3 regions of the Brevibacillus borstelensis genome follow, and region 2 is predicted to be linked to each of the others. Evidence: riboswitches for the same ligand, from Rfam matches in the RefSeq annotation. Region 2 holds a riboswitch; each other region holds the start of a gene.
What was found. A riboswitch is a leader RNA that binds a small molecule or an ion and turns the genes downstream of it on or off. The one in region 2 is predicted to bind glycine.
Positions count from the first base shown of each region.

Region 1: it holds a riboswitch for glycine, as region 2 does, so the genes downstream of both, gcvT (glycine cleavage system aminomethyltransferase GcvT) here and glyA (serine hydroxymethyltransferase) in region 2, are expected to answer to the same signal.
Region 3: it holds a riboswitch for glycine, as region 2 does, so the genes downstream of both, V5G20_RS19650 (alanine/glycine:cation symporter family protein) here and glyA (serine hydroxymethyltransferase) in region 2, are expected to answer to the same signal.

Region 1 covers NZ_CP144922.1:3,499,960-3,509,594, forward strand. The annotation lists gene gcvPB (aminomethyl-transferring glycine dehydrogenase subunit GcvPB) at 61-1,527, opposite strand; gene gcvPA (aminomethyl-transferring glycine dehydrogenase subunit GcvPA) at 1,520-2,869, opposite strand; gene gcvT (glycine cleavage system aminomethyltransferase GcvT) at 2,912-4,015, opposite strand; glycine riboswitch at 4,091-4,206, opposite strand; glycine riboswitch at 4,207-4,300, opposite strand; gene V5G20_RS16700 (DEAD/DEAH box helicase) at 4,523-6,226, shown strand; gene V5G20_RS16705 (YqhG family protein) at 6,266-7,441, shown strand; gene V5G20_RS16710 (hypothetical protein) at 7,554-8,414, shown strand; gene V5G20_RS16715 (YkuS family protein) at 8,518-8,772, opposite strand; gene V5G20_RS16720 (YqzE family protein) at 8,795-8,956, opposite strand; gene V5G20_RS16725 (shikimate kinase) at 9,018-9,542, opposite strand; gene V5G20_RS16730 (stalk domain-containing protein) at 9,546-9,635, opposite strand, start outside.
Region 2 covers NZ_CP144922.1:1,954,980-1,964,614, forward strand. The annotation lists gene V5G20_RS08895 (YtrH family sporulation protein) at 11-322, shown strand; gene V5G20_RS08900 (hypothetical protein) at 319-798, shown strand; gene V5G20_RS08905 (sporulation protein) at 923-1,699, shown strand; gene yjcZ (sporulation protein YjcZ) at 1,900-1,998, opposite strand; glycine riboswitch at 2,196-2,301, shown strand; gene glyA (serine hydroxymethyltransferase) at 2,462-3,703, shown strand; gene codY (GTP-sensing pleiotropic transcriptional regulator CodY) at 3,959-4,741, shown strand; gene V5G20_RS08925 (MFS transporter) at 4,932-6,257, opposite strand; gene V5G20_RS08930 (ArsR/SmtB family transcription factor) at 6,229-6,948, opposite strand; gene V5G20_RS08935 (MFS transporter) at 7,117-8,328, shown strand; gene V5G20_RS08940 (MFS transporter) at 8,490-9,635, shown strand, end outside.
Region 3 covers NZ_CP144922.1:4,074,804-4,084,438, reverse strand. The annotation lists gene V5G20_RS19675 (ATP-binding protein) at 1-917, shown strand, start outside; gene V5G20_RS19670 (GNAT family N-acetyltransferase) at 967-1,422, opposite strand; gene V5G20_RS19665 (phosphotransferase) at 1,454-2,134, opposite strand; gene V5G20_RS19660 (MFS transporter) at 2,504-3,685, opposite strand; gene V5G20_RS19655 (TrmB family transcriptional regulator) at 3,778-4,536, opposite strand; gene V5G20_RS19650 (alanine/glycine:cation symporter family protein) at 4,735-6,090, opposite strand; glycine riboswitch at 6,381-6,490, opposite strand; gene V5G20_RS19645 (electron transfer flavoprotein subunit beta/FixA family protein) at 6,819-7,649, shown strand; gene V5G20_RS19640 (electron transfer flavoprotein subunit alpha/FixB family protein) at 7,646-8,677, shown strand; gene V5G20_RS19635 (FAD-dependent oxidoreductase) at 8,661-9,635, shown strand, end outside.

The DNA of each region.
Region 1 (9,635 bases), 1.5 Mb from region 2:
ACGGCAACAATGCGGCATGCAAAAAGGCCGCCGAAACATTCGGCAGCCTCGTCTGCGTTCTTATTCCGGCTGGTAGCGGAGTACCGGCTTGCGTGCAGCAGTGGCTTCATCCAGACGCTTCACGATTGTCGTATGAGGAGCCTCCTGCACGAGTTCCGGTGTTTCTTCGCACTCGCGAGCGATCTGCAGCATTACGTCAATAAACTCATCGAGTGTTTCTTTGGATTCAGTCTCTGTCGGTTCGATCATCAGGCACTCGTCTACGATCAGCGGGAAGTAGACAGTCGGCGGATGGAACCCGAAATCAAGCAAGCGTTTTGCAATATCCAGCGTCCGCACGCCCAGCTTCTTCTGGCGAACGCCGGACAGGACAAACTCATGCTTGCAAACACGGTCATAGGGAAGCTCGTAGGCTTCTGCAAGCTTGCGCATCATGTAGTTTGCGTTCAGCACCGCATTTTGCGAAACCTGCAACAGACCTTCTGGTCCCATGGAGCGAATATAGGCATACGCGCGAACGAGAATGCCGAAGTTGCCATGGTACCCTTTTACGCGGCCGATCGATTGCGGACGGTCGTTGTCCCAGAAGAAAGTGCCATCTGCCTTTTTGCCTACGATTGGAGCTGGCATGAACGGTTCCAGAATCTTTTTCACACCGACAGGGCCGGCACCGGGACCGCCGCCGCCATGAGGGCCGGTAAAGGTCTTGTGCAAATTGAGGTGAACGACGTCAAAGCCCATGTCGCCGGGACGAGCGATGCCCAGGATGGCGTTGGCGTTGGCGCCGTCGTAGTAGAGAAGGCCGCCAGCTTCGTGTACAATCTTTGCCATCTCGACGATGTCCTCTTCAAACAATCCAAGCGTGTTCGGATTGGTCAGCATCAATGCCGCCGTGTCCGGTCCTACTGCCTGGCGCAAAGCTTCGATGTCTACCAGCCCGCGGTCGTCGGACGGAATCGTAACTGTCTCCAAGCCCGCTACAGCAGCGGAAGCCGGATTCGTTCCGTGTGCGGAGTTCGGTACGATTACCTTGGTCCGCCCTTTTTCGCCGCGGCTTTCATGGTAAGCGCGGATCATCAATAGTCCCGTCCATTCGCCTGCTGCCCCTGCTGCCGGCTGCAAAGTGACGGCATCCATGCCCGTGATCTCCGCCAGCTCGTTTTGCAGGTTATACATCAGTTCCAGCGCGCCTTGCACAGATTCTTCCGGCTGGTACGGATGGGTTTGGGCAAAGCCCGCGTAACGGGCAACGTCTTCATTGATTTTCGGATTGTATTTCATGGTGCAGGAGCCGAGCGGATAAAAGCCGTTGTCAATCCCGTGATTTCTGCGGGACAGCTCCGTGTAGTGACGAACTAGCTGCAGTTCGGACACTTCCGGCAGTTCTGCTGGGGTTTCGCGAATCAAGTGCTTCGGCAGCAAATCGGTTACCTCTACCTCCGGCACATCAAGCGCCGGGAGATTGTACCCTACGCGACCAGGCTTGCTCAATTCAAAGATCAACGCTTTTTCTTTGTCGTTATGCACGGGTGATCGCCTCCAATTCCTGCGCGAGATCGTCGATTTCTGCTTTTGTTCGGAGTTCCGTTACGGCAAGCAGCATATGGGCGGAAAGCTCGGGATAATCGATTCCAAGGTCGTAGCCGCCGATAATCCCTTTTTTCAGCAGCTTCTTGTTTACTTCCGCTACCGGTTTATTCAATTTCACTACAAATTCATTGAAGGTAGGTGCGCTGCCTACGATCTCAAGTCCTTTTGCTGCCAATGCTTGCTTGGCGTAATGAGCTTTCTGCAGGTTGAGCATGGCGATTTCCTGTACGCCCTGCTTTCCGTACGCGCTCATCGCGATAGAGGCCGCGAGAGCCAGGAGAGCCTGGTTGGAACAGATGTTGGATGTCGCTTTTTCGCGGCGAATGTGCTGCTCGCGCGCTTGCAGGGTCAAAACGAATCCGCGCTTGCCGTTTTCGTCTTTCGTCTGTCCGACGATCCGGCCGGGCATTTTGCGCATCAGCTTGGAGGTGGTGGCCAAATACCCGCAGTGCGGTCCACCGAATGAAGCGAAAATTCCGAATGGCTGCATATCGCCAACAACGATGTCTGCGCCCAAACGTCCCGGCGCTTCCAGCACGCCGAGCGAGAGCGGATTGGAGGAAACGATCAGAAGCGCTCCTTTTCCATGTGCAATCGGCTCAATGGAGGACAGGTCTTCTACTTGACCGAAAAAGTTCGGGTATTGAACGATGACAGCTGCCGTCTGGTCGTCAACAAGCGCGTCCAGTGCTGCCGTGTCGGTTCCATTGTCCTTCAGGTCTGCTTCCACGACCTCTACGCCTTGGCCGTACGCGTATGTTTTCAGCACGCTCCGCGCTTCCGGATGGACGGAACGGGAAACCACGACCTTGCTCTTGTTCGTGTGGCCTGCCGCCATCATTGCTGCCTCTGCCAAAGAAGTAGCGCCGTCGTACATCGAGGAGTTGGCCACTTCCATGCCCGTCATTTCGCATACCATCGTCTGAAACTCAAAAATAGCCTGCAGCTCCCCTTGGCTGATTTCCGGCTGATACGGGGTGTATGCGGTAAAAAATTCGCCCCGCAGCAGCATGTGGTTGACGACACTCGGGATATGATGCTGGTACACACCCGCTCCCAGGAAGTTTGCATGCGTACTGAAGTTGGCGTTTTTATTAGCAAGACCGGAAAAATATTTGACCAGCTCCGGTTCGGACAGAGCCTCGGGAATTTGCAGGGAACCTTTGAAACGAACTTCTTCCGGAATATCCGCGAACAGCTCTTCCACCCGGGAAATGCCCAGGGTGTCCAACATCTCGCGTTTATCCTGATCGGTTTGAGGCAGGTAACGGTATTTCACGAACGTTGTCCTCCTTGTTTATCGGATCTTGGATTGGTTGGTTTACTTTTTGGGACGTTTGTAGAACGGTGTGGCTGCCACGACAGCCTTCAGCCGCTTGCCGCGAATTTCTACTTCCAGTTCGGTGCCTACAGCTGCATACTCGGATTTGATCAGCGCGAGTCCCACATTCTTTTTCAACGTCGGAGACTGAGTGCCCGTCGTAACCTCGCCGATCTGCTCTTCCCCGACAAAAACAGGGTAATGCGTACGCGGGATGCCGCGGTCGATCATTTCAATCCCAACGAGCTTGCGGGGAGCGCCGTTTTCCTTTTGCGCCTTGAGGGCTTCCTGTCCGATGAACGGCACTTCTTTGTCTACCTTTACTGCAAAGCCGATACCCGCTTCGATCGGCGAGATGTCTTTGCCGAGCTCTTGACCGTAGAGCGGCAGCTTCGCTTCAAAACGAAGCGTGTCCCTGGCGCCGAGGCCGCATGGTACCAGCCCTTCCGGCTTGCCGACCTCGAGGAGGCGGTCCCATAGCTGAATCGCTTTGTCGCTGTCCAGGTAGATCTCAAATCCGTCTTCTCCGGTATAGCCGGTGCGCGAAACGAGAGTCGCAATGCCGTCGATCACGACATTCCGCTTGAAACGGAAAACACCGATTTCCGTCAGGTTCGTGTCGGTCAGCTTTTGCAGGATCGATTCGGCAAGCGGCCCCTGGATCGCCAGCTGTGCTGTTTGCGGTGAGATATTCTCGATCTGTACACCCTCGCTCAGATGCTCCTGCATCCATGCGTAGTCCTTGTCGATATTTCCCGCGTTAATCACCAAGAGGTAGTGATCGTCGGCGTATTTGTAGACAAGAAGGTCGTCCACCGTGCCCCCGTCCGGATAGCAGAACACGCTGTATTGCGCTTGCCCTGCTTCCAGCTTGGAAAGATCGTTGGTTGTAAGGCGTTGCAGGTAGAGATAGGCTCCCTCCCCTTTTACCTCAACCTCTCCCATATGAGAGACGTCAAACAAGCCTGCTTTCGTCCGCACTGCTTCATGCTCCTGCGTGATACTGGAAAATTGCACGGGCAAATCCCATCCGCCGAAATCAATCGTTTTGGCCCCGTATTTTTCATAGACAGGGAACAGCGGCGTGCGTTTCAGTGTCGTCATTTCGGGCACCTCCTGTTTTTTTCATGCAAAAAAGGACAGAACAAGAGAAATGAATACGCCAAATAAGGCGCCCATTTCTCCTCCTCTGTCCTTGGTACCTGAGAGTTGCCTCGCTTGATGCGAGCCGTTCCTTTGGCATCGCTTGCAAGTTTCCCCTTTGGTGGCTCCCGAAGAAGCTCTCTCCAGAGATGCGTCCAGTAGAGGTACTTTTGCCTGAGAGATTCACCATACCCGGCTTGCTCCTTCGGCGCTGCCTTACAAGCAGTCTCTCCCTGCTACTTTCATTCGCGGTGGATACTGGGTGATACATAAATGTTCCAAATACATTCCATACTAGTTGAATGAACTCCTTCTTTATCCTACCACGTGAGCGCATTCTTGAAAATATGCAAATTGCGAATTAACTTGGAAAATCACTAACAAATTTTTTGATCAAAAAGAATAACGTTCACCTTTGATTTACGATATAGCATTTTCATGACAAAACCCCAAAGCGGAGGTAGTCATATGCCGAACGTTCCCGTTTCCTTCGATACCGATTGGATGGATTTGCTAAATGAACGAATGAAGCAGGACGGCCCCTGGGACAAATGGGAGCTGTTCCAGCTTACTTTGGAAGCCGAAGAGGCGATGGCTATCCGCGAGTTTGACCAGCTTCAGTGCTTGCAATACCTGCCTACGCTCCAACCGTTTCCTCATCAGCTGCAGACGGCGGAGCGCGTTTTGAACGAAATGCGCGGCAGGGCCATTCTCGCTGACGAGGTGGGCCTGGGCAAAACAATCGAAGCCGGGCTGATCATGAAAGAGTACATGATCCGCGGGCTGGCGAAAAAAATACTTATCCTCGTGCCGGCATCGCTCGTAATCCAGTGGACGAAAGAATTGAATCAAAAATTCGGCATACCCGCTGTCGCCCAAAAGAAGGAGTATATGTGGCGGCAATACGACGTCGTGGTTGCCTCGATCGATACAGCCAAACGCGATCCCCACCGCCGTCACGTCCTGGACATCGATTACGACATGCTGATCATTGACGAAGCCCATAAGCTGAAAAACAAAAAAACGCGCAACTACCAGTTCGTCAAGGAGATTCGCAAAAAATACTGCCTGCTGCTGACCGCTACTCCGATCCAGAACGAGATGGATGAGCTCTACAATCTGATCAACCTCTTAAAGCCCGGCCATCTCGGACACACGTCCAGCTTCTCCACAACCTATGTGGAAGGCAAGCGGCAGGCAAAAAACAATGAGCAGCTCAAGACCGAACTGGACAAAGTGATGATCCGGAACAGACGCAGCGACGGAGGCGTGCATTTCACCAGCAGACGCGTCCAGTCCATTCCGATCGAGCTTTCCCCCGAGGAAGCCGCGTTGTATCAGGGCGTAACGCGCTTCGTCAAAGAACAGTATCACACCGGATCGGGCGGCTATAACTCGCTTGCGTTGATCACGCTGCAGCGCGAGGTTTGCTCCAGCCGGGAAGCCGCCTTTCTCACGCTCTACAACATGCATCAACGGGCAGCAGAAGACTCCCCTGTCCGCGCGGAAATCATGGAGCTCGTCGAGATGATCAAGAAAATCGAGTCACATTCCAAAGCTGCCAAGGCAGTCGAGCTCATTCAGCAAATCAACGACAAGGTCATCATCTTTACCGAGTACCGGGCCACGCAAAACTACTTGCAAAAATACTTGCACGATCACGGCATCACCTCTGTTCCGTTTCGCGGAGGATTCAAACGGAGCAAAAAGGACTGGATGACCGAGCTGTTTCAAAATCGCGCACAGGTATTGATCGCCACGGAAGCCGGCGGCGAGGGGATCAACCTGCAGTTCTGCAATCAGGTCATCAATTATGACATGCCCTGGAATCCGATGCGGGTCGAGCAGCGGATCGGCCGGGTCCATCGCTTGGGCCAGCAGCGGGACGTACACATCTACAATTTGTCTACAGTAGGCACCATCGAAGAGCATATCCTCCAGCTCCTCTATGAAAAAATCGACCTGTTTGAAATGGTGATCGGCGAGCTCGATGACATCGTCGAACGGCTGAACCTCAAGCAATCCCTGGAGGAAAATCTGATCAGCATCATCATGGACTCTTCGTCGGAGAAAGAGATGGCTCTCAAGCTGGACAACATGGGCCAAGCCATCCGTGCCATGCGGTTGGCCAGGAAAACCAAGGAGCCGCTGCCGGAAACAGCCGAACAGTAAGCTCATCTTGCAACCTGCAGTCTCGGGAGGGATAGAACGATGAACCAGCAGCGAGTCCGCAAGTATGTGGAGCAGTACTTGTCCGCCTTTTCTTCACACATCATGGAGACACATCCAGATTTTCTGACTGTCAAACTGCCGGTCGAGGTAGACAAGGATATCGGAAACCGCCCTTTCTACTGGAGCTGGGTCGAAAAGATGAACCTGCCCTACCAGCCGCTGGTGCTGACTTTTTGCTTCGATCCAGACCGCATGCCGGACGACAGGCGGGCGGAGCATTTGCATTTGGGCGCAGCTCGTCTGCAGCAGATTTTTCAGTCGACGCGCAAACACGGCAGCTTTGTCTGCATGTACGAAACGCTGCCGCAAACCCGCGCTCAAGCCTCTTCCCGCCAATCGGTGCCGCTGGTCCCCTGGCTTGGGGTGAATTGGAAGGTCTCATTTATTTGCGACAAAAAGCGTGATCTCATCCTGCATTTCGGGGTGAATTTACACCAGCCGCACATCGTACGGGACTTTTATCCGTTCCTGCTGCAGCGTCAACTTGCCCCCTCCATCCCGGATTATCACTATACGCTTGACCGCCGCATTACGATCAGCCAGGCGTTTGCGATGATGGAAGCAGAGATCCGCCGCATTCTGGCTCAGGAAGACCAGACATGGGCGGCAGCAGCGAAACAGCGACTGGAAGAAGAGCTGCAAATCCTGGAGGCGTATTACCGGGAGCTGGAGGAGAGGCAACGCCGAACGGCTGATGATGGGAATGAGGCTGCCAACGAAGCTGATAAGGGCGGGGACGAGCTGCAAGACGGGCACTCCGGGAAATCAACAGGTTCAGCAAGCAGCGCAGCAGATAATGTTGAGAGTGCTGCAGCCGAGCCAAATGGCTCCCTGAACCTTCTCCTGGAACAGGAAACCGAACGCCAAACGACTGCGATTCAAGCGGTCAGTCCGTCATTGGAGGAGCATCGCTCGGCAGGCGGAAGAATTCTCGACTTTTTGCGGGCCAACAGCTTTCAAGAGACGCCCCGCGAGAAGATCGACCAGACCGAATGGGTGGCCAGTACACCCGAGGAGGAAAAGCGGCGTCGCATGGAAGAGATGCGCTGGCAATACGAGCCGAGAATATCGGTTCAGTTCATCAATGGCGGCCTTTTTTATCTGCAATCCGCTCCGCCCTCAGCCCCTCCGCACGGCAACGGGCGAAAAATGTAAAAGGACAGCGAGAAAATACGAACGGCAAGAGACAATAACCAACAAATCTTTTCTCCCATTCTGGTTACAATAGGTACCATAGAAAGCCTTTCCACAAAGGTGGTGCTTGACTGTGACTGGAAAAACCTCCGTTTCCCGCTCTCTGTGCGCATTGCTTGTCGCACTGGCCCTTTGCTTGCCCGGACAGACAACCGTCTTGGCGGAAGAAGGGCAATGGGATCAACGTTTTCAAACACAAATCGGAGAATGGAAAAATAGCATAGTCGGACAAGATCCCCAGTTTGCCGACTGGAGGAATGCCCGCATCGACGTCCAAACGCTCGGTGCCAATCAACATCAGTGGCTGGTCAGCTTGACGCAAGGCAGCAAGCAGGTGGGGTACATGGTCGTGGGAGAAGTTCCTTCGACGGAAGGCAATCCAACGTTCGTCCTGCTCGAGTACGGGCTAGGCGAGTACATTTTATTCGACGATACATTTGCCCCGCGTGAAGTTGCCGCCGAGCCGGTGTACGACGGCTTTGCCTCGCACTGGCTGGTCTCGCTGCCAAAAGAAAAGCAAGTTGTCGATGCCAAGACGGGTGAGCGGTATCTAAGCACGACTCGTACTGAGGAATCCGTCATTCAAAGCTTGCAGGAGCAGGATTTGGCTGCTCCTGGACAGAAACTCGTGGCTACCCGTGTCATTCACGCTGAAGCAGTGAATCCGTTTGACAATATCAGCTGGTTTACTCCCCTTGTCTATGCTCCCACTCCCGGCAAGACCGTAACATGGGAAGATTTGTGGCAAAAGAACGCGAAGGACATTACGTTGGCAGTCAGCTTGTACCACTCCGAGGTGCTCTCCCCTTTCTCTGTCGGGTCTTTGCATGTGTGGAATGGGCAAAAACCGTACATCGGCGTCTGGGACGAGGGATTGCGTTTTCTCCCATACGCCTATGCGAGCAAGGTGGGAAAATTTCATATTCAAAAGTAAATGTCTGCAAACGAAAAAGCTCTCTGTCGAATCATTCGCAGAGAGCTTTCAACATTTTTCCCGAGGAGGCCTGTTTGGAAAAATCGCAGACCCGCCCCGATCATCAGTGATGTTCGGTAGGAGACAATCTGACGTGTACCGCATGAAATACTTCCTGCGGGGTCATGCCCGACGCATTGATCACAGGGGCGCCAGTAATCGTCTTGCTCTGGTCATTCAGCACATTGACATCCTGACCTGTAATGACGACGGCATCCACTGTATTTTGCCAGTTACCCAGTTCGACGACCTGATACCCATTGTCACGAAGCATCTTGGAAATTTGGGTAAGGGAACCTTCCACAGCAACTCTCGCCATTTTGCTACCTCCGTTTGGATGGTTACTTGCGCCACAGAAGCTTGATGGACATCGGAATCGCCCCAAACCAGCGGGCAGACCAAGACTCGCGCGGAGCCTTTTTCATCTTCCGCTCCGTTTTCGGCGTTTCCACGTACTGGACAAACAGGCGGGTCAAAAATTTCAGGTATTCTTGAAACGACATCGCACGTGCCTCCTTCGTACGCGCGGATCGCCCCGTACTAACAGAAGAGCGCTTCCTTTCCCTAGTCTTTCCCGATGAGACCCTTTTCAACCATCGCCAGGCGGATTTCAGCTACAATCTCAGCTACCTCTTTTCCAGTCGTATCGATCTGAACCGGTGCGAATGTGTATGAGTCCTTGCGCTGCTCAAGCAATGCTTTTACCCGCTGTGCTACTCCCCCGGCCAAAAGCGGTCGGTTTTGATCCCGCTCCAGTCTCCGCACCAGCTCTTCTTCTGTCGCGGACAGGGCGACGACCAGCCCTCCCTCGAGCATTCGCTGCACATTTTCCGCCCGCAGAACGGCCCCTCCTCCGGTCGTCAGCACCAAACCATGCTGCTTCAGGAGATCGGCGAGCACAGCCGCCTCCATGTCGCGAAAAAATGCCTCTCCCTTTTGTTCAAAGAGCTGCGGAATCGTACAACCCGCGCGCTCTACAATCGCCTCGTCCAGATCCCGATGAATCATGCCCAGCTCCTCCGACAGAGCGGCTCCTACAGTCGTCTTGCCCGTCCCCATAAAACCGACAAGAATCAGATTGTTTCGCATGGCCTACCTCCCTCCACCTGTTTTTCCGGATGGAAACCGCAATTTTACCGTCCTGGACTTTTCGTCCAATTCGGCTTCGCTGCCCAGTACCTG
Region 2 (9,635 bases):
AGGGATGGAGATGGGGCAGGTCATTTTAACCTTTTTTGTGGCGTACGGCATTGTGGTCGGCGGTTCCCTGTGCGGTGGATTGGGCGCTTTTTTAAATGAAAAGCCGCCGCTCTGGTCCATTCATGATTTGGCTGACCAATTGAAAATATGGGGCCTTGTAGGTGCCTTGGGCGGAACGTTTGACTCCTTTTTGCAGATCGAAAAAATCCTCGCGGGCAATTTTTCGCCTGTGTTCAAACAGCTTGTCATGATCGTTGTCGCCTTCCTCGGGGCACATATGGGGACGATTTCGATTCAATGGCTGGTCCAGGTGCGTTCATGAAGGTTATGTTGTGGAAGCGTTACGTAGCTCTCCTGCTCATAGGCGCCATTCTCGGCGGGTCGGGAATGCTGTTTATTTACGGCAGGGAAATGGAGCAGATGATGCTTGTCAAGCGCAGTCTGGAACTGCTGAACGAAAAGCTGATGGAGGAAAATCAGAGCTTGAAGCAGTCGGAAAAAGTGGCCCGGAGAAAACAAGAGGTGGTCATCGATGAGATTCGGGTCACCGTCCTGGATTCAAAGCTGCATGAAACGATTCAACTGCAAATGACAAGGCAGTTGGAAAAAGACTTGGCTTCCCTGAAAGGAAAAAAAGTCGAGCAGGTGGCAGAAGTCCAGGAGATGCTCCATGAAATGCTGCGGAGAAGAGAGTACATCATCGAAGGAACGATGGTCGAGGTGCGCGTCAAAACGGTGGCGATCAGCCGGATTCTCCACTTGTTCGTGACTGCTGAAGTAAAACGCGAGGATATATGAAGATCGGGAAATCTATTTTCGGCAGCGAAACTTTTATTGCGACCCGCCGTATAAAAGGTACAGAAGCTTCTCACTGCATGAAAAAGCAAGGCAATCGATGCGTTGGTAAGGGGAGAATGAGTCCATGTCAATGTTTAAAAAGCTGTTGGCAAGCGTAGGTATCGGGGCTGCCCAAGTAGATGCCCGCCTGGAGAACGATTCGTTGATCCCGGGAGAATGGGTAAGAGGTGAGGTCCACATCACAGGTGGCGATGTTGCACAGGATGTGGACGAAATTTATATGTACGTCGTCACGCATTATGAGCGCGAGGCAAATGATCGCAAGGTAAAGGAAGAATGCACGCTCGGCAAGTACCGTCTTTCTGAACGGTTCGTGCTGAACCCGAAGGAAAAGAAGGTCATTCCGTTTTCCTTCCAGCTTCCGTACGAGACTCCGCTTACGATGGGACGGCAGCCTGTGTACCTGCGTACCGGACTGGACATTAAAAATGCCATCGATCCGGGAGATTCAGACTTCATCGAGGTTCGGCCGCATCCGCTGATGGAAAAAGTGCTGGACGCGATTCAGTCTCTCGGCTTTCAATTATTCAAAGTGGATTGCGAATACAATCGTCATCTCGGGCGCTCTTACCCATTTGTGCAGGAGTTTGAGTTCCGTCCGACAGGCCCCTACCGCAGCCGACTGGAGGAGCTGGAGGCCGTCTTTTATTTGAAGGAGGGAGAACTGGAGGTTCTTCTGGAAATGGACAAACGAGCTCGCGGTTTTCTGGGAGCCTTTCAGGAAGCCTTCAATCTGGACGAACGCTACGCCCGTTTCCGGCTGACCCAGGCTGATTTGCATCGACCGGTCTCGGCGATTGCCGAAGGGATCGAAGAAATCATCCGTCGGAATATTCACTAGCAAAAGGCCAAGCCACGCTCTGAAAAAACCAATACGCATTTGACAAAAACACGCGGGAGTGTGAACGGCACCCCATTTGTTAGGCACAGCTAACATTTGGAGGTGCAGTTCAATTCCCGCGTTTTTATAACGATATGGGAGCTCGCCCACGGTCTGCCCAATCAATCATCCATGAAGAAGCGAACGGTTTGCAATCTTTGCTAACAATCTTCCGAACATCCGACAATCGAGAGCAGAATAAACAGCACCAGAATAAGACCGATACCGTTAAACCCGCCGCTCTTGAACAGACTACTCATGCAAGCATCCTCCTTTGTTTGAATGCGTTCCCTGCTATCGTATTTACGGGCGGGCCTTTCGGTGTTAGGGCGACTACCCATTTTGGGCGACAGGCCGCAGACTGGATCATTCTCAAGAACAATTGATATTCTATTCGAAATATTATTGACAATGTTGAATCCCTTGACGTATGATTCGAAGTAATTGCATAGAGCGGATGACGATTGTGGGAGAGACCGGACCGAAGCGCCCGGCACCGAAGGAGCAAGTCCCAAAAATCCTTGGGAAAGAATCTCTCAGGTACAAGGTACCACAATTGGACGCACCTCTGGAGAGAGCGAACAGCCACCCAAGGGGAAGACTCCCGTGTCAGGAGTTAAACTCTCAGGTAAAAGGACAGAGGAGAGGTAGATTACGTGCTATCTATCTTTCCCTTGTCCTTTTTTGCGTTCGGGAAAGATGGGAGCCAAGGGAGGAATATCGATGAGCTTGCAGGATCACGACAAGGAAATTTTTGAAGCGATCGAAGCGGAACGCCAGCGCCAGCTCGGGACGCTGGAGTTGATCGCATCGGAAAACTTTGTGAGTCAGGACGTTTTGGACGCCATGGGATCGGTTCTGACCAACAAGTATGCGGAAGGCTATCCCGGAAAGCGGTATTACGGCGGCTGCGAGCACGTGGATGTAGTCGAACGCTTGGCGATCGAGCGAGTATCGAAGCTGTTTGGAGCAGCCTATGCCAATGTCCAGCCTCACTCCGGCGCACAGGCGAACACGGCCGTGTTCTTTTCGCTGCTGCAGCCGGGAGATACCTTCATGGGAATGAATCTGTCGCACGGTGGCCATCTGACGCATGGAAGTCCGGTCAGCCTCTCGGGAAAGTGGTTTAATGTCGTGGCATACGGGGTCCGCGAAGAGGATCACCTGATCGATTATGACGAAGTGGAAGCGATTGCCCGCCGGGAAAAGCCGAAGATCATCATCGCAGGCGGCAGCGCCTATTCGCGGACGCTTGATTTCGCCCGCTTTCGCGAGATCGCCGAGCAGGCAGGAGCAAAGCTGATGGTAGACATGGCTCATATCGCCGGCTTGGTGGCGGCGGGCGTGCATCCTTCGCCCGTTCCCCATGCTGACGTCGTGACAAGTACCACGCATAAGACGCTGAGAGGACCGCGTGGCGGCATTGTGTTAACGAATGACGAGGAGATCGCAAAGGGCGTAAACAAAGCGATATTCCCAGGTATTCAGGGCGGGCCGCTGATGCATATCATAGCGGCAAAGGCAGTCTCTTTTAAAGAAGCGCTGCAGCCCGAGTTCAAGAGCTACGCGGAGCAAGTGGTGAAAAACGCAAAGGTTCTCGCCGAGACCTTGCTCGAAGAAGGAGCGAGACTGGTTTCGGGGGGCACGGACAATCACCTGCTGCTTCTCGACGTTCGCGTCTTCGGACTGACAGGAAAGGAAGCGGAGCGGCTGTTGGAAGAAGCGGGCATCACTGTCAACAAAAACACGATTCCGTTTGATCCGGAAAGCCCGTTTGTCACCAGCGGGATTCGCATCGGCACTGCCGCTGCCACCACAAGGGGCATGAAAGAAGCGGAAATGAAGACCATCGGACGATCGATTGCTGCTGTTCTGAAAGGAAAAGGAGATCCGTCCGTTCGAGATACGATCAGTCAGTTATGTGCTGCCTATCCGCTTTACAGTCGCGCTTCAGTTTTGCGCTGACGGAGGCTGGCGATGATTTACAAATTGAGCAACCCGGCGGAAGTAAGCGAATTGCTTTCTGCAGAACAGTACATGGCGTTTGTTTCAGAAGAGTAGGAAGCGGCTCCTGCGGGAATGGTGGAACGGACAGGTCCTTTATGGCATAAACCATAAGGGGCCTGTTCTTTTATTGTCTATTTTTTGATTTGCATGTATAAGCCGGGATTTTTCTGACAATACTGCGACTATACATAACCGCAAGGAGGAAAAAATGGAATGAATTTACTGGAGAAAACTAGAAGGATTAACGTCATGCTGCAAAAGACGATGGGAGGAAGCGGGGTAGGGTATCATGATCTGGCTCGGCTGCTGGCTGATGTGATTGGCGCGAACGTCTACATCGTGACGGCAGACGGGACGATTCTCGGAAACGGGGTTCGGGAGGATTTTGGCATCGGACAGGGGCAGGACGGCCGGTCAGGCGCAATGCTGCCATACGGCTACAATCAAAAGCTTTTGGAAGTCAATCAGTCTCTGGCCAATGAGGGGGTACAAAGCCCGTACAGCATGGTACCAGAGGAGCTGTTGCCGCTCTTCCCGCAAATGATGACGACCATCGTTCCGATCAACGCAGGCGGAAGCCGTTTGGGTACCCTCGTATTGCTGCGGGCTTACGGCACTTTTGAAACAGAGGATCTGATCCTGGCCGAAATCGGGGCAACCGTAATCGGCATGAAAATTGTCCGTCAGCGCACGGAACAAATTGAAAATGAAGTTCGCGACAAGACCTTTGCCAAAATCGCGCTTTCCTCCCTTTCCTACAGTGAGCAAATCGCCATCGAAAAAATCATGGAACAGCTCGATGCCAAAGAAGGCCTGCTCGTCGCAAGCCAGTTGGCCGATCAGGCCGGACTGACCCGTTCCGTCATCGTCAACGCGCTCAGAAAGCTTGCCAGTGCAGGTGTGCTGGAATCCCGTTCTCTCGGGATGAAAGGGACCTACATCAAAGTATTGAACGACAAATTCCCGTCCGAATTGGCGAAGTGGAAGACGTCCTAAAGCGAAAATGCCCAATCCAATGCGGATCGGGCGTTTTTCTTTTTGCAGGTGATGGAAAGAGGCAGGAGGGGAGCGTGTGTGCCGGGCGCGCAGAACGCTCTGAACGCCCCGAACGCTTTGAACGCTCTGAACGCTCCAAAGGCTCCAAACGCCCCAAACGCCCCGAACGCGCCTGCCTCCCTTGCCCCGGTCAAACAGACAGCGTGGTTTGCGGTTTTTCTTGCTCCTGCTGCTTTTTGGCACCTTGCTGAGCCCATAGCGGATGCTGCTCCGCCTCCCTAAAGTGGCGAAACAGGATCAGACTCATCCCGAGCAAGCCGACAGCAATTCCGCCGACGAGAAGCAGCGTACCGGCTTCCAACATCTTTGTTTCAAGCAGGAATGAGCAAAGGGCATAGCTGACCGGACCGAGTCCGATGGACATCGTTGTCAGCAAAGACATGACTCTGCCCAACATGTGGGCGGGGACGATGGTCTGAATGTAGGTGATCAAAGGGATGTTGGTCATCGCCATCGTTATTCCCACAAGCAGCATCATCGACAGACCGAACGGCAGAACATGCATAAAGGAAACGGCAAGGATGCCTGCCCCCATCAGACCGAGGAAGAACGGAAGCAGCAGAAAGCGTCCGCGAAAGCCATTGCAGGCGCCGGTAATGACTCCGCCAATGATCGTGCCGACTCCGAGAGAAGTGCTCAGAGAGCTGTAAGCATTGCTGTCCCAGCCCAATTGCTTGACGAGGAGCGGCAGCCCCATGTTGACAGGACCTGAGAACATCATGTTTACGACCAGCGAGGTTCCGAAGATGATCATCAGCACCGGGATGGTTTTGGCAAAGAGGATTCCTTCAAAAATCTGCCGGAAAAAGGAGGGTTCTTTTGTTTGGCGTGAGGTGTCAATTTCCTCTGCCGGCTCCAGACGAAGGGTAGAAATGATCAGTGTACCGATGAAAAAGGCGGCTGCCATGACAAGAAAGGTCGCGGGATAGCTGGTCAACCGCATCAAGAGCGCTGCCGTGAGCGGACCGCCGACAAGGCTGATCTGCTGTGCGATTTCCATAAGGCTGTTGGCGGGAGCAAGCTGCTCGCGGGAGACGACAAAAGGCAGGACGCTGCTTCTCGCAGGCCAGAAGAAAGCGTCGACGGTACCGAACAGGAAGGCTGTGAGATACGCGGCATAAGGCAGCCAATGACCGGTTTCCTGCAGCAGCAGCAAGCCGAAGGCGCCCAGGACAACTCCGCGGGCCAGGATGGAGCCAAACATGATCCACTTTCGGTTGTACTTGTCAGCCGCGACGCCCCCCACCAGCATAAAGAGCAGGCGCGGGATGGACATGCACATCAGTGTCGTCCCGAGAACCGCTTCTGATCCGGTCTTGTCGACGATAAACCAGGACAAGGCGATAAAAAAAGCGCCGTCAGCCAACGCTGAGATCAGATTGCCGATCCAGAGGCGGAGAAACTGGCTGTTGCGCCAGAGAACCGGATTAGGTGACGGAGTTGCCGTCATCGTCATTGGCGTCAGCCCTCCTGCTAATTTTTCCGACTGTCGTATCGTTGATAAATTCATAGCCGTCCGGCAGCGACTCGTCTTCCGCTACGTAAACGCGTTCATTCGTCATAAAGCCGACGTGGACGAAATAAAATACTTCATTCGTATCTTCGATTTCCCCCGCGGCAATCCGGCGCAGGTGTCTTTCCTCAATATCGCCCAATTCCTTCAGGAGCTCGCGGTATTTGTCCAGCCATGCGTTGATTTCATCCCGCGGGCCTTTTATCTCGCCATTGCAGCCAAAAAGCGGCGGCCGTTTGGATTCCTCGGCAAAGTACAGGAAGCTCTCTTCCGGAGCATTGTACAGACGGGTTATGCTGCTGCGAAGATGGTTCAGCATCGTTTCCTGCATCAGCACGGTATCGTCTTTGAGGGACGGCAAGAGGGCGTCGCTTACTTTGAAGTCGTATGCTTTGGAGCGATAAAACTTTTGCACGATCCCGTTTTTTTCTTCCGTTCGAACGACTTCGATGAAGCCGTGATGCTCCAGCTCTTTCAGATGATAGTGCACCTTGGAGGGAGAGAGGGAAAGCTGGGTAGCCAGTTGCTTGCCGGTCTGTTCTTCCCGGACCAGCAGGTTGATGATCTCCATCCGAAGGGCGTCGCTGATTGCTTTCAGTTGCTCCGGGTTTTCGATGACCATGTAACGTTTCAAACGTAATCCACCTTTCAATGTGAAGTGAACGTATGTTATTTTTCAAACGTTCAAATTTTATTGAACGTATTGTAACAACAGAATGACTGGTAGCGCAAGAGGATTCTGCTTTTTTTCACAAATAGTGTTACAATACGGAAAAAAACGGTGAAAGGACAAGAGTAGAGCATGTCATCGATTCTTAAACACCCCGTCTTTCGCCGTCTATACGCGGCACACATCATTCACATCGTCGGAAATGAATTCACCTTTATCGCGGTTGTGGGTCTGCTGCAGGATCTCAGCGGCTCTGGCCTGTCGTTTGCGGCCGGTACGGTTTTTCGGATGCTGCCCTATGTAATCACGAGCTTGTTTTCAGGGGCACTGCTGGAAAACTGGGACAAGCGAAGAGTGATGATCATCGTGAATTTTTTGCGGGGGGTCCTGGTCAGCCTCTTTTTCTGGATCACGACACCCGCGTACCTATGGGCCGTTTTTTTGCTGTTAATTCTGGTCAACGTCTGCAGCGCCTTTTTTCAACCGGCCATGCAGGTAGCCATCGTCCAGTCGGTAAAGCAGGAGGACAGACTGCAAGCCAATTCGCTGTTGCAAGGAACGACGTCCTTTCTGATTATTGTCTGTCAGGGAGTAGCTGCGTTTTTGGTCTATTATTTTTCCTACCGATTTAATTTTCTCCTCGACGCCGCCTGTTATTTCGTCTCGCTGTTGATCCTGTTAAAGCTGCCGTCTCTCAGCGGCACGGAGATGAAAACGAGCATCGGCTTTTTCACGAGACTGCGGGAAGGAATTGACTATATCCGCACGGTTCCGAAAATCAAGTCTGTGCTGCTGTATCAAATGGCGGAACGAATGCTCGGCGCGTATTACATCATGCTGATGTTCCATATCTTGCAGGAGCGCAAAGAAGGCTTGTACGTCTTCGGTCTGCTTGATATACCGCTGGGACTGGGGGGAGTATTGGCCGGTGTTGTCGTGAGCAGGTGGGCAGACCGGGCCGGAGAAAAGGGAGTCAATACTGCGCTTGGCTGGGCCTTGGTAGCCATGAGCCTTTCCGTCTACGGGATGTTCCATTCAGGGCCTATCCTGGTGCTTGCGGTGGCCACCCTGTTTTGCGCTTTTGCTTCCTTCAGCTCTTCGATCATGGCGGTGACTCGTCTGCAGCGCTTGACGGATGCGGAATTTCTGGCCAGGGTCTTTTCGATCAGGGAGATGCTCACGATGGGGAGCTTTGCGGTGGGATGTCTGATCGTAGGCTACGGCGCGGAAAAAGCAGGGAGCTCGCTCGTTTCCACAGGTTTGGCCATTTTTGGAGTGATCGCCGGGCTGATTTGGCTTCTGGCAGCGCGGAGCCTTAAAGAACAGAAAAAAGAAGCAGTATAGCAGTTGCACATTCTCCTATCAGGAACACCTTTTTTGCATGATCGGCGCAAAAGAGGTGTTTTTTGTTCTCAATTAATCAATTTATATATTTTAATAAACATACTAGTTGAAAATGTATGTATTATAAATTAAAATGGTTGAAAAAGTGGAAAAAAGAGGAGATGCATGTGAAGGAACTTTGGAATCATTCCGGTTTTCGCTGGTACTGGACGGGATTGTTTTTGTCCTCGCTGGGAAATTCGTTTGGCTGGATGGCCCTCTCCTGGTTTGTGATGAAAAAGACGGGCTCGCCTGTGGCGATGGGGGGCGTCGTTCTTGCGTTCATGCTTTCATCGGTCGCGGCAGGTCTCGTCGTCGGGGTGCTGCTGGATCGCTTTAACCGGCGCAGACTCATTATTTGGGACAACATTTTGCGCGGCTTGATTTACATAGCGCTTGTCCTGGTGCTTCAGTCGGATTCGCTGCCGCTGTGGACAGTTTATGCCTTGATTATCATGGCGGGGCTGCTCTCGCCGCTCAGCAGCTCGGGAGCACAGGCGCTTCTGCCCCGACTGGTTCCGGACAAAAATCTGTTGGTAAGAGCAAACGGCTTGATGGAAAGCCAGTGGCAGATGACCGGTTTGTTCGGACCGGCCCTGGCAGGAATGTTGATCGCCTTGATCGGAGAGAGCATGGTCCTTTTGGTAGATGCATGTGCCATGTTCCTATGCGCGTTTTGTTTTTACCGCATTTCTGCTGAGTCGCTGGATGATGCTTCTCAGCAAAGCGCTGCGGGCAAGCCGGGGGAATTTTTTCGCTCGCTTGCAGCCGATATTTTGACCGGGTACCGCTTTCTTTTTAAACGGTCACAGCTCGTTTGGCTCATTCTGTTTACGTTTTTCTTCAACATGGCGTACGGCCCTGTCGAGGTTGCCCTGCCGCTTTATGCCGATCAGCTTCTGAAGGGAGGATCGCTTTCGCTCGGTCTGCTGTGGTCGGCGCTGGCAGGAGGAGCGCTGCTCGGTTCCGTCCTGTTCTCAGCGGTCACCTGGAGGATCTCTACCGGCGTCACGCTCTCCTCGATCATTGTCCTGTGGGGAATCACCACGCTACCGCTGGCTTTCTTTTCGCGAACAGATGTGGCCATTATCGCCATGGGGTTGGCAGGGCTGAGCTTTACCCCCTACAACATCATGTATCGCAGCTATTTGCAAAAAAACATTCCTTCTGAAATGCTGGGTCGTGTCTTGACGAGTGTGAGGACCATTACCGGAACGGGGATGCCGGCGGGGGCCGGCATCTCCGGTGTGCTGATTCCGCTGCTCGGA
Region 3 (9,635 bases), 2.1 Mb from region 2:
GGCAGGTGAAACAGGGCTACAGCTACTATTCCGATGTCATCAAAGACCCGATTTATGGGGAGTACGTGTCGGCAGGGGCACCCATCTACGACGAAGCCGGACATGTGATCGGCATTCTCGGTGTGGATGTCAGCGCGGACAATATGTACAGCATCGGCCGGGAAGTGTTGCGCAGCAGCACATACACTTTTGTCTTTCATGCATTGTTTGTCGCGCTGCTGGCGGCAATTTTCCTCTTGCTGCAAAAATGGTACCGTCGCGAGCTGAAAGCGGCCGTCGGGGATACGGAGAGAACGTATCAGGACGAGATCCGTTCCGTGATTGCCTCGATGCGTTCGATCCGCCACGACTTTGTCAATCACATGCAGGTTCTGTACGGCTTGATCGAATGCAGGTATTACGACAAGGCGCATGAGTACATCAGGACCCTGATTCGGGAGGCCAAAGTACTCGATCTGTCCGTACGGATACAAAATCCGGCGTTGATGGTCTTGCTGCATACCAAATGGGAAAAGGCACGGACACGTCAAATTTTGATGCAATTGGAGGTCAGCCAGCACCCGTTTGACCAGATTCCTTCCGTTGATCTGATCAAGATTTTGTCCAATTTGCTGGACAATGCAATTGAGGCGGCCGAGGAGGCGGAAGGAGAAAAGCGAATCCGGCTGTGCTGCCAGGAGGATGATTCGGCGTACCGGTTTACGGTGGAAAATACCGGCCCCGAAATCCCGCCCCGTCAACTGACGGCGATCTTCCAGGAGGGGGTCAGCACGAAACGGCGCGATGGCGAGACGCCCAGAGGCATCGGTCTTTCGATCGTCCGGGAGGTCATAAGGAAGTACGCAGGAGAAATTGACGTCGAATCGGCGAACGGAGTCACGAGGTTTCAGGTTCGTTTGCCTGTGAAGAAGAGATGAATATTTCTAAGAAGCTGCCCCTTTTTAAGGGCAGCTTCTTTCGTCCCAATCACTCATCGCTGGACATAACGAAAAACTCCTTGCCGTAGCCGATCTTCTCCCAGAATTTTTGCGCTGAAGTGTTCTCCACATCGACAAGTACGGAAACGGCTGAGACCTCCTGGCGCTGAAACCAGTCATTCATTTCTGCCACAAGCGCTTTTGCCGTGTGCTGTCTGCGATATTCCGGCACAACGTATACTTCGTCGATTTGGCCGAGGAAGATGTCTTCGATCAAATCTTTTTTCAGAGAGGCAAGAGCATAGCCGATCAGTCTGGAAGCGCTGTCGAGCGCTACATACACCACGCCGAAACGGGATTGGGTGTATTGCACGAGCTGGTCATGGATACTCTCCTGTTCTTCGGCAGACAGTTCGCTTTCTGCTACTTCTTTGCAATTTTCATTCCACAGCTTGATGATGTCGGTAAAATGATCATGTGATGCTTGTTCGATACGGATAGTCATTTTCCATTCGTCTCCCTTCACAAATGAGCAATCAGACAGGAAATGTTTTCGTTAAACAAAATCGGATCTTTTCCAGTGCCATGTCAACCTGGCTGATTTCTCCGGCGTTGAACTTGTCCAGCACATCGTCCACTTGATGACAGGCAAACGCTCTTTTTATCCTGAGCACATCCTGCAAGCAGTCCCGTTCCAGATCATGGAGCTGCCGGTTTTTGAAATATCCTGCGGCAAATGCGCCAAAGTACAGATCTCCCGTCTCTTCGGAGTCATCATCCTTCCGGTCCGCTTCGTAGGCCAAGAACACTGCTTCACCGGCGAAGTGACAGAGAAAGACATCGTTTGCTGCAAGGTGAAAGTCAATGATGCTGCACAGGCTGCCGTCATCATCCACGAGCAGGTTATTCAGAGAAAAATCCCCTTGTACCGCTTCTGCGGGGAAATCTGGCCACAATATCTCCAGAAACGCCCGTTTTTTCTCGTATAACGCGTAAATCTCCTGCCACAAGCTTTGATTCGCTTCACTGGCTTGCACGGCTTTTTGGAGGGTGCAGACGTCTTGAGCGAGATCGTCAGTTGGGCCGAACATGCTCCACGGGCTGAAAGAAGTAAACGGAATGGCGTCTTCTGCGGAGAGGCGATGCATGGCTCCCAGCCATTCCCCCGCTTGCCGGATCAGGCCTGGATCAAGGCAATCCGCTTCCTTCCCTGGCATCCATTGTTCGACGGTAGCAAAAGCTTATTGACCGTCAAAAGACGGCTATAGTCCTTTTTTGCTGCATGGCAAACTTGCTCCCTTTTTAATGGTATTCACCATATTTGGCAATTTTTTAATCTGCCATAAATCGATACGAATGACAGGATGGAAAGTTACGTTTTTTGTAATGGTCTGGAATAAGAGGTCGGTCTGTCCGGCGCAGGAAGCTTTCTCGGCAGAAAAGATGCCAATAGGGGGCCAGCCGAACCGTCCAGATTCGGCTGGAAACGAGAAAAAGGCTTCGGGAGCGGGGCCATCGCTCGCAAAGCCTTTTTCTGGGCAGCCGGACGGGCCGGCTGTGGACGATCTGATTTGTTGATTGGCGATTCAGGCGTCGATAGTTGAAGCAGCGTCTGCAGTCGTCTTTTCGGAACCGGGACGGGTAATGGAAAAGACCGCACACCCCAGCGAAACCAGGACGAAGCAGGCGCCGACCCACGCGTTGTACTGAACCGAGGCTTTCTCGATCACGATGCCTCCGACAGCCGATCCAAGCGCGATCCCGACGTGCAGGACAGAGGTGTTCAACCCAAGCAGAATGTCGGCTGTCCGGGGAGAGGTCTGGATCAAGTAGTTCTGCTGGGCGGGTGAAATGGCCCAGCTCAGTGCGCTCCACACCACCATCACGATCAAAAATACGTAGAGCGATCCGGTGGTAAAGGGCAGGGATGCCATCACCAGCCCGAAGGCCGAAACGATGACGAGGATTGATTTGGGCGGCCCCCATTTATCGGAAATCCATCCGCCTACGCCCCCGCCCATGACTGCAGCGACGCCGAACAGCAGATAGACAAAACTGAGCCAGGCTCCTTCCAACTGCATCGTTTCCTGCAAAAAGGGAGTAAAGTACGCATACAGCGTCAAATGGCCGGTCAGCATCAGCATCGTAATCAACTGGGCGCTGACGATCTTCTCGCTTTTCAATGAAGCGAGCTGTTGCCGCAGCGGTATCGCCGGAGGCGTTTGAACATTGGGCAGCATAATGCTGAGGCAGAGCATCGCCACAAGGCTAAGTCCGGCGATGAGCCAAAACGGAGCACGCCAGCCAAATGCGTTGCCGAGTGTCATTCCCATCGGGACACCGAGCACCAAAGAGCCGCTGATCCCCATGAAGATGATGCCCAATGCCCGGCCCCGGTAGGCAGGCTCGACGATTTGCGTGGCGATTGAAATGGACAAGACGGTCAGCAGGGCCCCGCAGGAGGCGGAAAGAATCCGGGCGATGAGCAGGACCGAGTACACCGGACTGAGCGCGGCTAGCACATTGCTCAGAAAAAAGCCGAACAGGGCCAGCAAATAAAGGCGCTTGCGGGCAATTTTTCGTGTGACGTGCATTAGGATTGGCGCTGAAACGGCAAACGACAGGGAAAACACTGTAATCAACTGCCCGGCGGCGCTAAGCGGAATATTCAGGTCTGCGGTGATCAGATTCATCGTCCCGCCGATGATCAGCTCCACCGTCCCGACCACAAAGGTTGCAATAGCAAGAATAAAAACGCGAGGATTCACACAGAAGAGCTCCTTTCTGCACCTGAAAAAGGTTACCACCATGATGGTAACCTTTTTGGTCTGCGCATTCAAGAAAAAAATCATGGATGATGTTAGTAACGGAGCCGGATGAGCATGCGCCGTATCTCTTCGTCTCCAAAAAGCAGGTCGTAATGCTTTTGCGTAATGCGGGCCAATGCTACGTCATGGAAAAAGAAGTCGGCGAAGAATTTGACAAACGGCTGTGCTCTCGTCTGAATAGCTTGCCAGTTGCCGTTTTCTTCTCCGGCAAACATGATCTCCTCCTGATCCGCTACGATGAGCTGGAAGCGTTCCAATCCCTCGTGCTCGTCCGAAGGGATTAAGACGTGGACCCGTTTGAGGTTTGTCTGTATCTCTCCGACCACCAGCGCTTCCACTTCTACGCCTTCCCGTTCCTTTTCCTCGAGGAGAGGGATAAATCCGGCAAAATCGTCATTCCAGGCGGAGATGCGGATGGACTTGACGGCTCGCTGAATCAAGTGCTTGCTTTCAGCGCGTATGGAGGAGTCGACCTTGAGGTTCCAAATCCGGTCATCCCGTACCTGCTTGCTGGCCAAAGAGGTTTTGAGCCGCTCCACGTCGTGCTGAAATTGACTGGTCAGCTTGTCGATCAGGCTGTTTAGCGGCAGAGCGGTATACCATTTCTTTTTATCCGACACAGAATCGAGGACCAGGCCCTTGTCTACCAGACGGGTCAGCACTTCGTAAATTTTCGCTTTGGGAACGCCGGAATGCTTGACGATCATTGTGGCATCCATGGGAGACTCGCTTGCCGCGAGCGTCTCATATACTTTGCTTTCGTAATGGGAAAATCCGAATGTTTCCAACATGACAATGCCCTCCAACCGGTTTGATCCGTGCATAGAAGATATGCCTTCTATTATACACACTTTTTTCCGCAAGTCCGGTAATGTCACGAGGAGGGGGGAGCATCCGCTCCGCAAGTGCGCTCGTCCCGCAAAACGAATCCCGCAGAAATAGGAAAACCCCCTCATTATGAGGGGGAAAATTTTGGGGTGCGAGCATATTTACTGTGACAGCTTCGACTCCAGAGGCCCATTCAAAAAGCGCTTCGTCTCGGCAACGACCACACCGGAGAGTCCGATCAGGCCGATCAGGTTGGGCACTGCCATCAAGCCGTTCATGATGTCGGAGAGCGTCCAGACCAGATCGAGCTTCATCGTTGCTCCGACAGCGACCATGACTACCCAGACGAATCGGTAGTATTTGGCAGAGCCTTTGCCGAACAAATATTCAAAGCATTTCTCGCCGTAATACGCCCACCCGAGGATGGTGGAGTAGGCAAACAGGATGATGGCAACGGCCAGCACGTAGCTGCCGGCTTGACCGAAGACGCTTTGGAAGGCGTAGGTAGTCGCTTCCACGCCAGACATACCGGTGGACCAGGCTCCCGTAGTGACCAAAGCAAGCCCTGTGATCGTACAGACGAGAATCGTATCGATAAACGTTCCTGTCATGGAAACGAGCGCCTGCTTGGCCGGTTCGTCTGTTTTTGCCGCCGCGGCTGCGATCGGTGCGCTGCCCAGACCGGCCTCGTTGGAGAAGACACCCCGGGCAACCCCTTTTTGGATCGCCATGGCTACGGTCGCTCCCAAAAAGCCGCCTGCAGCCGAAGTGCCGTTAAACGCTCCGTGTACAATGTCTGCCAATGCCTGCGGTACTTGCCCCGCATGAAAGAGCACGACAATGATTCCGGCAACGATATAGAAAAGGGCCATAAACGGCACCATGACGCCGGTGACCTGTCCGATCTTTTTTACGCCGCCGAGGATGACAAAGGCGGTAAAGGCAGCCAGCACAATCCCCGTTGCGACCGGAGGGATCGAGAAGTTCAACTGTACCGCTTCAGCGACGGAATGGGACTGGACCATGTTTCCGATCCCGAAGGAAGCCATTGTTCCAAACAAGGCGAACAAAACAGCGAGCCATTTTTGCTTCAACCCTTTCTCCAAATAGTACATCGGTCCGCCGGAAAAAGTGCCGTCAGCCTGCCGGATGCGGTACTTGACAGCGAGAATCGCTTCGGCGTATTTCGTCGCCATCCCGAACAGAGCTGTGATCCACATCCAGAACAGAGCACCCGGTCCGCCGACCGCGACAGCCGTGGCCACCCCGGCGATATTTCCCATCCCGATCGTTGCCGCAAGCGCGGTCATCAGCGCCTGAAAGTGGTTGATGTCCCCAGCCGCTGTTTGCTCCTGCTGCTTCCCAAAAGCGAGGCGCAGCGCATACCACAGCTTTCTGAACTGCAGCCCTCGAAGGCGGATCGTCAGCATTACCCCAGTGCCGACGAGCAGTATCAGCGTAGGCAGTCCCCACACAAATCCATTCACCATTTCCAACCATTGCATAAGCATGTCCATCTCGGTTTCCCCCTTGCTGTTTTTGAAGAGAAAAAGAAAAAACATTTCACCCGAAAATGAAATGTTCTCTGGAGACGGTCGCAGGACGTACAAAATTACGTAAATAAGAATACAAAAAACCGGCGGCAAACCGCATTTGTTGATGGGCGCAGAAAAGTTTAGCAACATGTAAAATGTTCAACCTTCTGCAACACATAAAAAACTTCGTCATACGAAGAACGAATATCTTCGAGAGAACTGACAGCAAAGCTTTTTATCGACAAATTACTAACCGTTTTTGTATAAGTCCAAGCGTCCACTCTGTCCTTTTACCTGAGAGATTATTCGCCGCGGCGAATTTGCTCCTTCGGTGCCCAATCCTCTTTTTGAAAAAAGAGGGAGTCTCTCCAGAGGCTCGTCCCCATGCAGTTTTACTAGTTTCCTAGACCTGAGAGTTTCGGGAAGGTTCCCTTGCCCCTTCGGTAGACATCTGTCTTCTCCTGAATGGTTCATCCGAACGATATGTGATTTATAAATCAATTATAAGGAGCGAAGCGAGCTTGTCAATGGATTGAAAAAAATTGATCGATCCCCCGCTTCTGGCAGTTCTTGGTCTATTCGACAGCGCTGAGCAATACGTTATATCAATGATGAACATGCCGCCCGAAGCGTCGTGTCAAAAAGAGACAACCTGTGCAAGAGCTGCCATCGAAACGATGCCCCGCCGGGCTGCAAGGGGGGAGTTTTTCATGCTGCATATCGTCGCCTGTATCAAACAGGTGCCGGACACGAAGATCATCAAGATGAACCCGAAGACAAATACGATGGACCGTTCCAGCGCGCCTGCCATTTTGAATCCGTACGATGCGCATGCCGTGGAGGAAGCTGTCCGCTTGAAAAAAAGGTACGGGGGAACAGTTTCCGTCCTGACCATGGGGCCTCCGCCCGCTGTCAAAGCGATCCGGAAATGCATCGAGATCGGTGCGGATGAGGGGTACATGATTACCGACCGGGCCTTTGCCGGGGCAGATACGCTGGCCACCAGCTATGCGCTGACGAAAGCCCTCGAAAAAATCGCCAAGGAAAAGCCGATCGACCTGATCATCTGCGGAAAGATGACGATCGACGGGGATACGGGCCAGGTAGGACCGGGCATTGCCAGACGGCTCGACATCCCGCCTTTGACCAGCGTGAAAAAGGTGGTCGAGGTAAACAAGCAGCAAGGCTATGCCCTCGTCCACCGCAAGCTGGAGGACGGCTATGAAGTGATTCAGTCCGCTTTGCCCTGCCTGTTTTCGGTGGAAAAGGAAATCAACGAGGTACCCTATTCGCCGCTGCCCAACATGCTTCGCGCCGCACGCTACCAGCCCGTAATCTGGGCGGTCAGCGATCTGGAGGACGTCGACAGGACACTGCTGGGTCTCAAAGGCTCCCCGACGATTGTGGCCAAGGTCTGGCCTCCGGAAAAGCCAAAAGGCGGCGAAATGCTGGAGGGATCGGCACAGCAGCAGGTTGAGCGATTGATGGAAATTTTGCAGCAGAAACAAGAGCTCTTTGCAGGGAAGGAGGCACGGGCATGAATCTGGACGAGTACAAAGGCGTGTGGGTATTCCTCGAACACCAGGACGGGAAAATCGTGCCTGTCTCCCTGGAGCTTTTGGGAGCGGGGCGAAAGCTGGCAGACAAGCGGAGAGTACCCCTGGCCGGCATACTGATTGGAGAGGGAGTTCGGCAGTTGGCCGCGACCGCGTTTCACTACGGTGCCGATACGGTCTATCTCTACGATGATCCCGTTTTCCGGGATTACCGGACCGAATCGTACATGCGTGCAGTCATTGCTTGCGTAGAAAAGCACAAGCCGGAAACGATCCTGTACGGTGCGACCTCGACGGGCAAGGACCTCGCCAGCGCGGTTGCCACCGATCTGGAGACAGGGCTGACTGCGGATACGACGATGCTCGATGTGGATGAGGCGACAGGGCTTTTGGAAGCGAGCCGGCCCGCATTCGGCGGCAACATCATGGCCACGATTCTCTGCAAAAAGCACCGGCCGCAAATGGCCACGGTGCGGCCGAAGGTCATGAAAGCGCTCCCGATCGACACCAGCCGCAAAGGAGAGCTCATCGAGGAATCCATCCCGTTGCGGGAGGAAGACATTCGGACCAAGGTGCTGAAGATCGTCCGGGAAACGCAGACAAAAATCCGCCTGGACGAGGCTGACATTATCGTCGCAGGGGGCAAGGGGCTCGGCAGCAAGGAAGGCTTTCAGCTCATCCATCGCCTGGCCGAGGCGATCGGAGGCACTGTAGGGGCGAGCCGGGATGCCGTCGAGGCGGGATGGATCGATCACGCCCACCAGGTAGGCCAAACCGGGGTGACAGTCACGCCCAAGCTGTATGTTGCCATTGGCATTTCCGGAGCGATCCAGCATCTGGTCGGCATGCAGAACTCCGGCCTGATCATTGCCATCAACAAAGACCCGCAGGCGCCCATTTTCCAATCCTGTCATTACGGCATTGCCGGGGATGCATTCGAGATCGTTCCGATGCTGATCGACGCGCTCCAGGTGACGGCTGGCAAGGAGGTACAGTATGGCGGAAAAATTTGATGTCATTGTCGTGGGAGCGGGGCCGGCCGGTACGTCCTGCGCGTATACGCTGGCAAAGGCGGGTGTCAACGTCCTGCTCCTCGAGCGGGGCGAGTATCCGGGCTCCAAAAACGTGATGGGCGGCGTCTTGTACCGCAAAATGATGGAGGATATTATCCCCGGCTTCTACAAGGAAGCGCCAGTCGAACGGCCGATCGTGGAGCAGCGGTTCATGCTGCTCGATGAAAAATCCGCCGTCACCTTTAGCTACAAGGGCCTGGAGTGGGGAGAGGAGCCGTACAACAACTTCACCGTCCTTCGGGCGAAGTTTGACCAGTGGTTTGCAGAAAAGGCGGTTCAGCAGGGAGCCCTGCTCGTCAATGAAACGGTTGTGACTGAGTGTCTGGTTGAAAACGGGAAGGTCATCGGGGTGAGGACAGACCGCCCGGACGGCGATCTGTTTGCCGATGTGGTCGTGCTGGCTGACGGGGTAAACTCCCTTTTGGCCAAATCGCTCGGCTTTCACAAGGAGTTTCGCCCGGACGAGGTGGCGCTGGCGGTCATGGAAGTGCTCAAGCTCGACCGGAAAATCATCGAAGACCGCTTCAGCCTGGAGCAGGACCAGGGCTGCACGTTTGAAATCTTCGGCGACGCGACCAAAGGAATTCTCGGAACAGCCTGGCTCTACACCAACAAGGACAGCCTCAATATCGGCGTCGGCGCGATGCTGTCCGGCCTGATCAAGAACAAGATCAAGCCGCATCAGCTACTGGATTACGTCAAGAAGCACCCGATCATCCGGCCGTACATTCAGGGAACGGAGCAGCAGGAATACCTGGCGCATCTGATTCCGGAGGGAGGCTACCGCTCGATCCCGAAGGTCGTAGGCGATGGCGTGATTGTAGTGGGGGACGCGGCTCAACTGGTCAACGCGATTCACCGGGAAGGCTCCAATATGGCGATGACTTCAGGGGTGCTG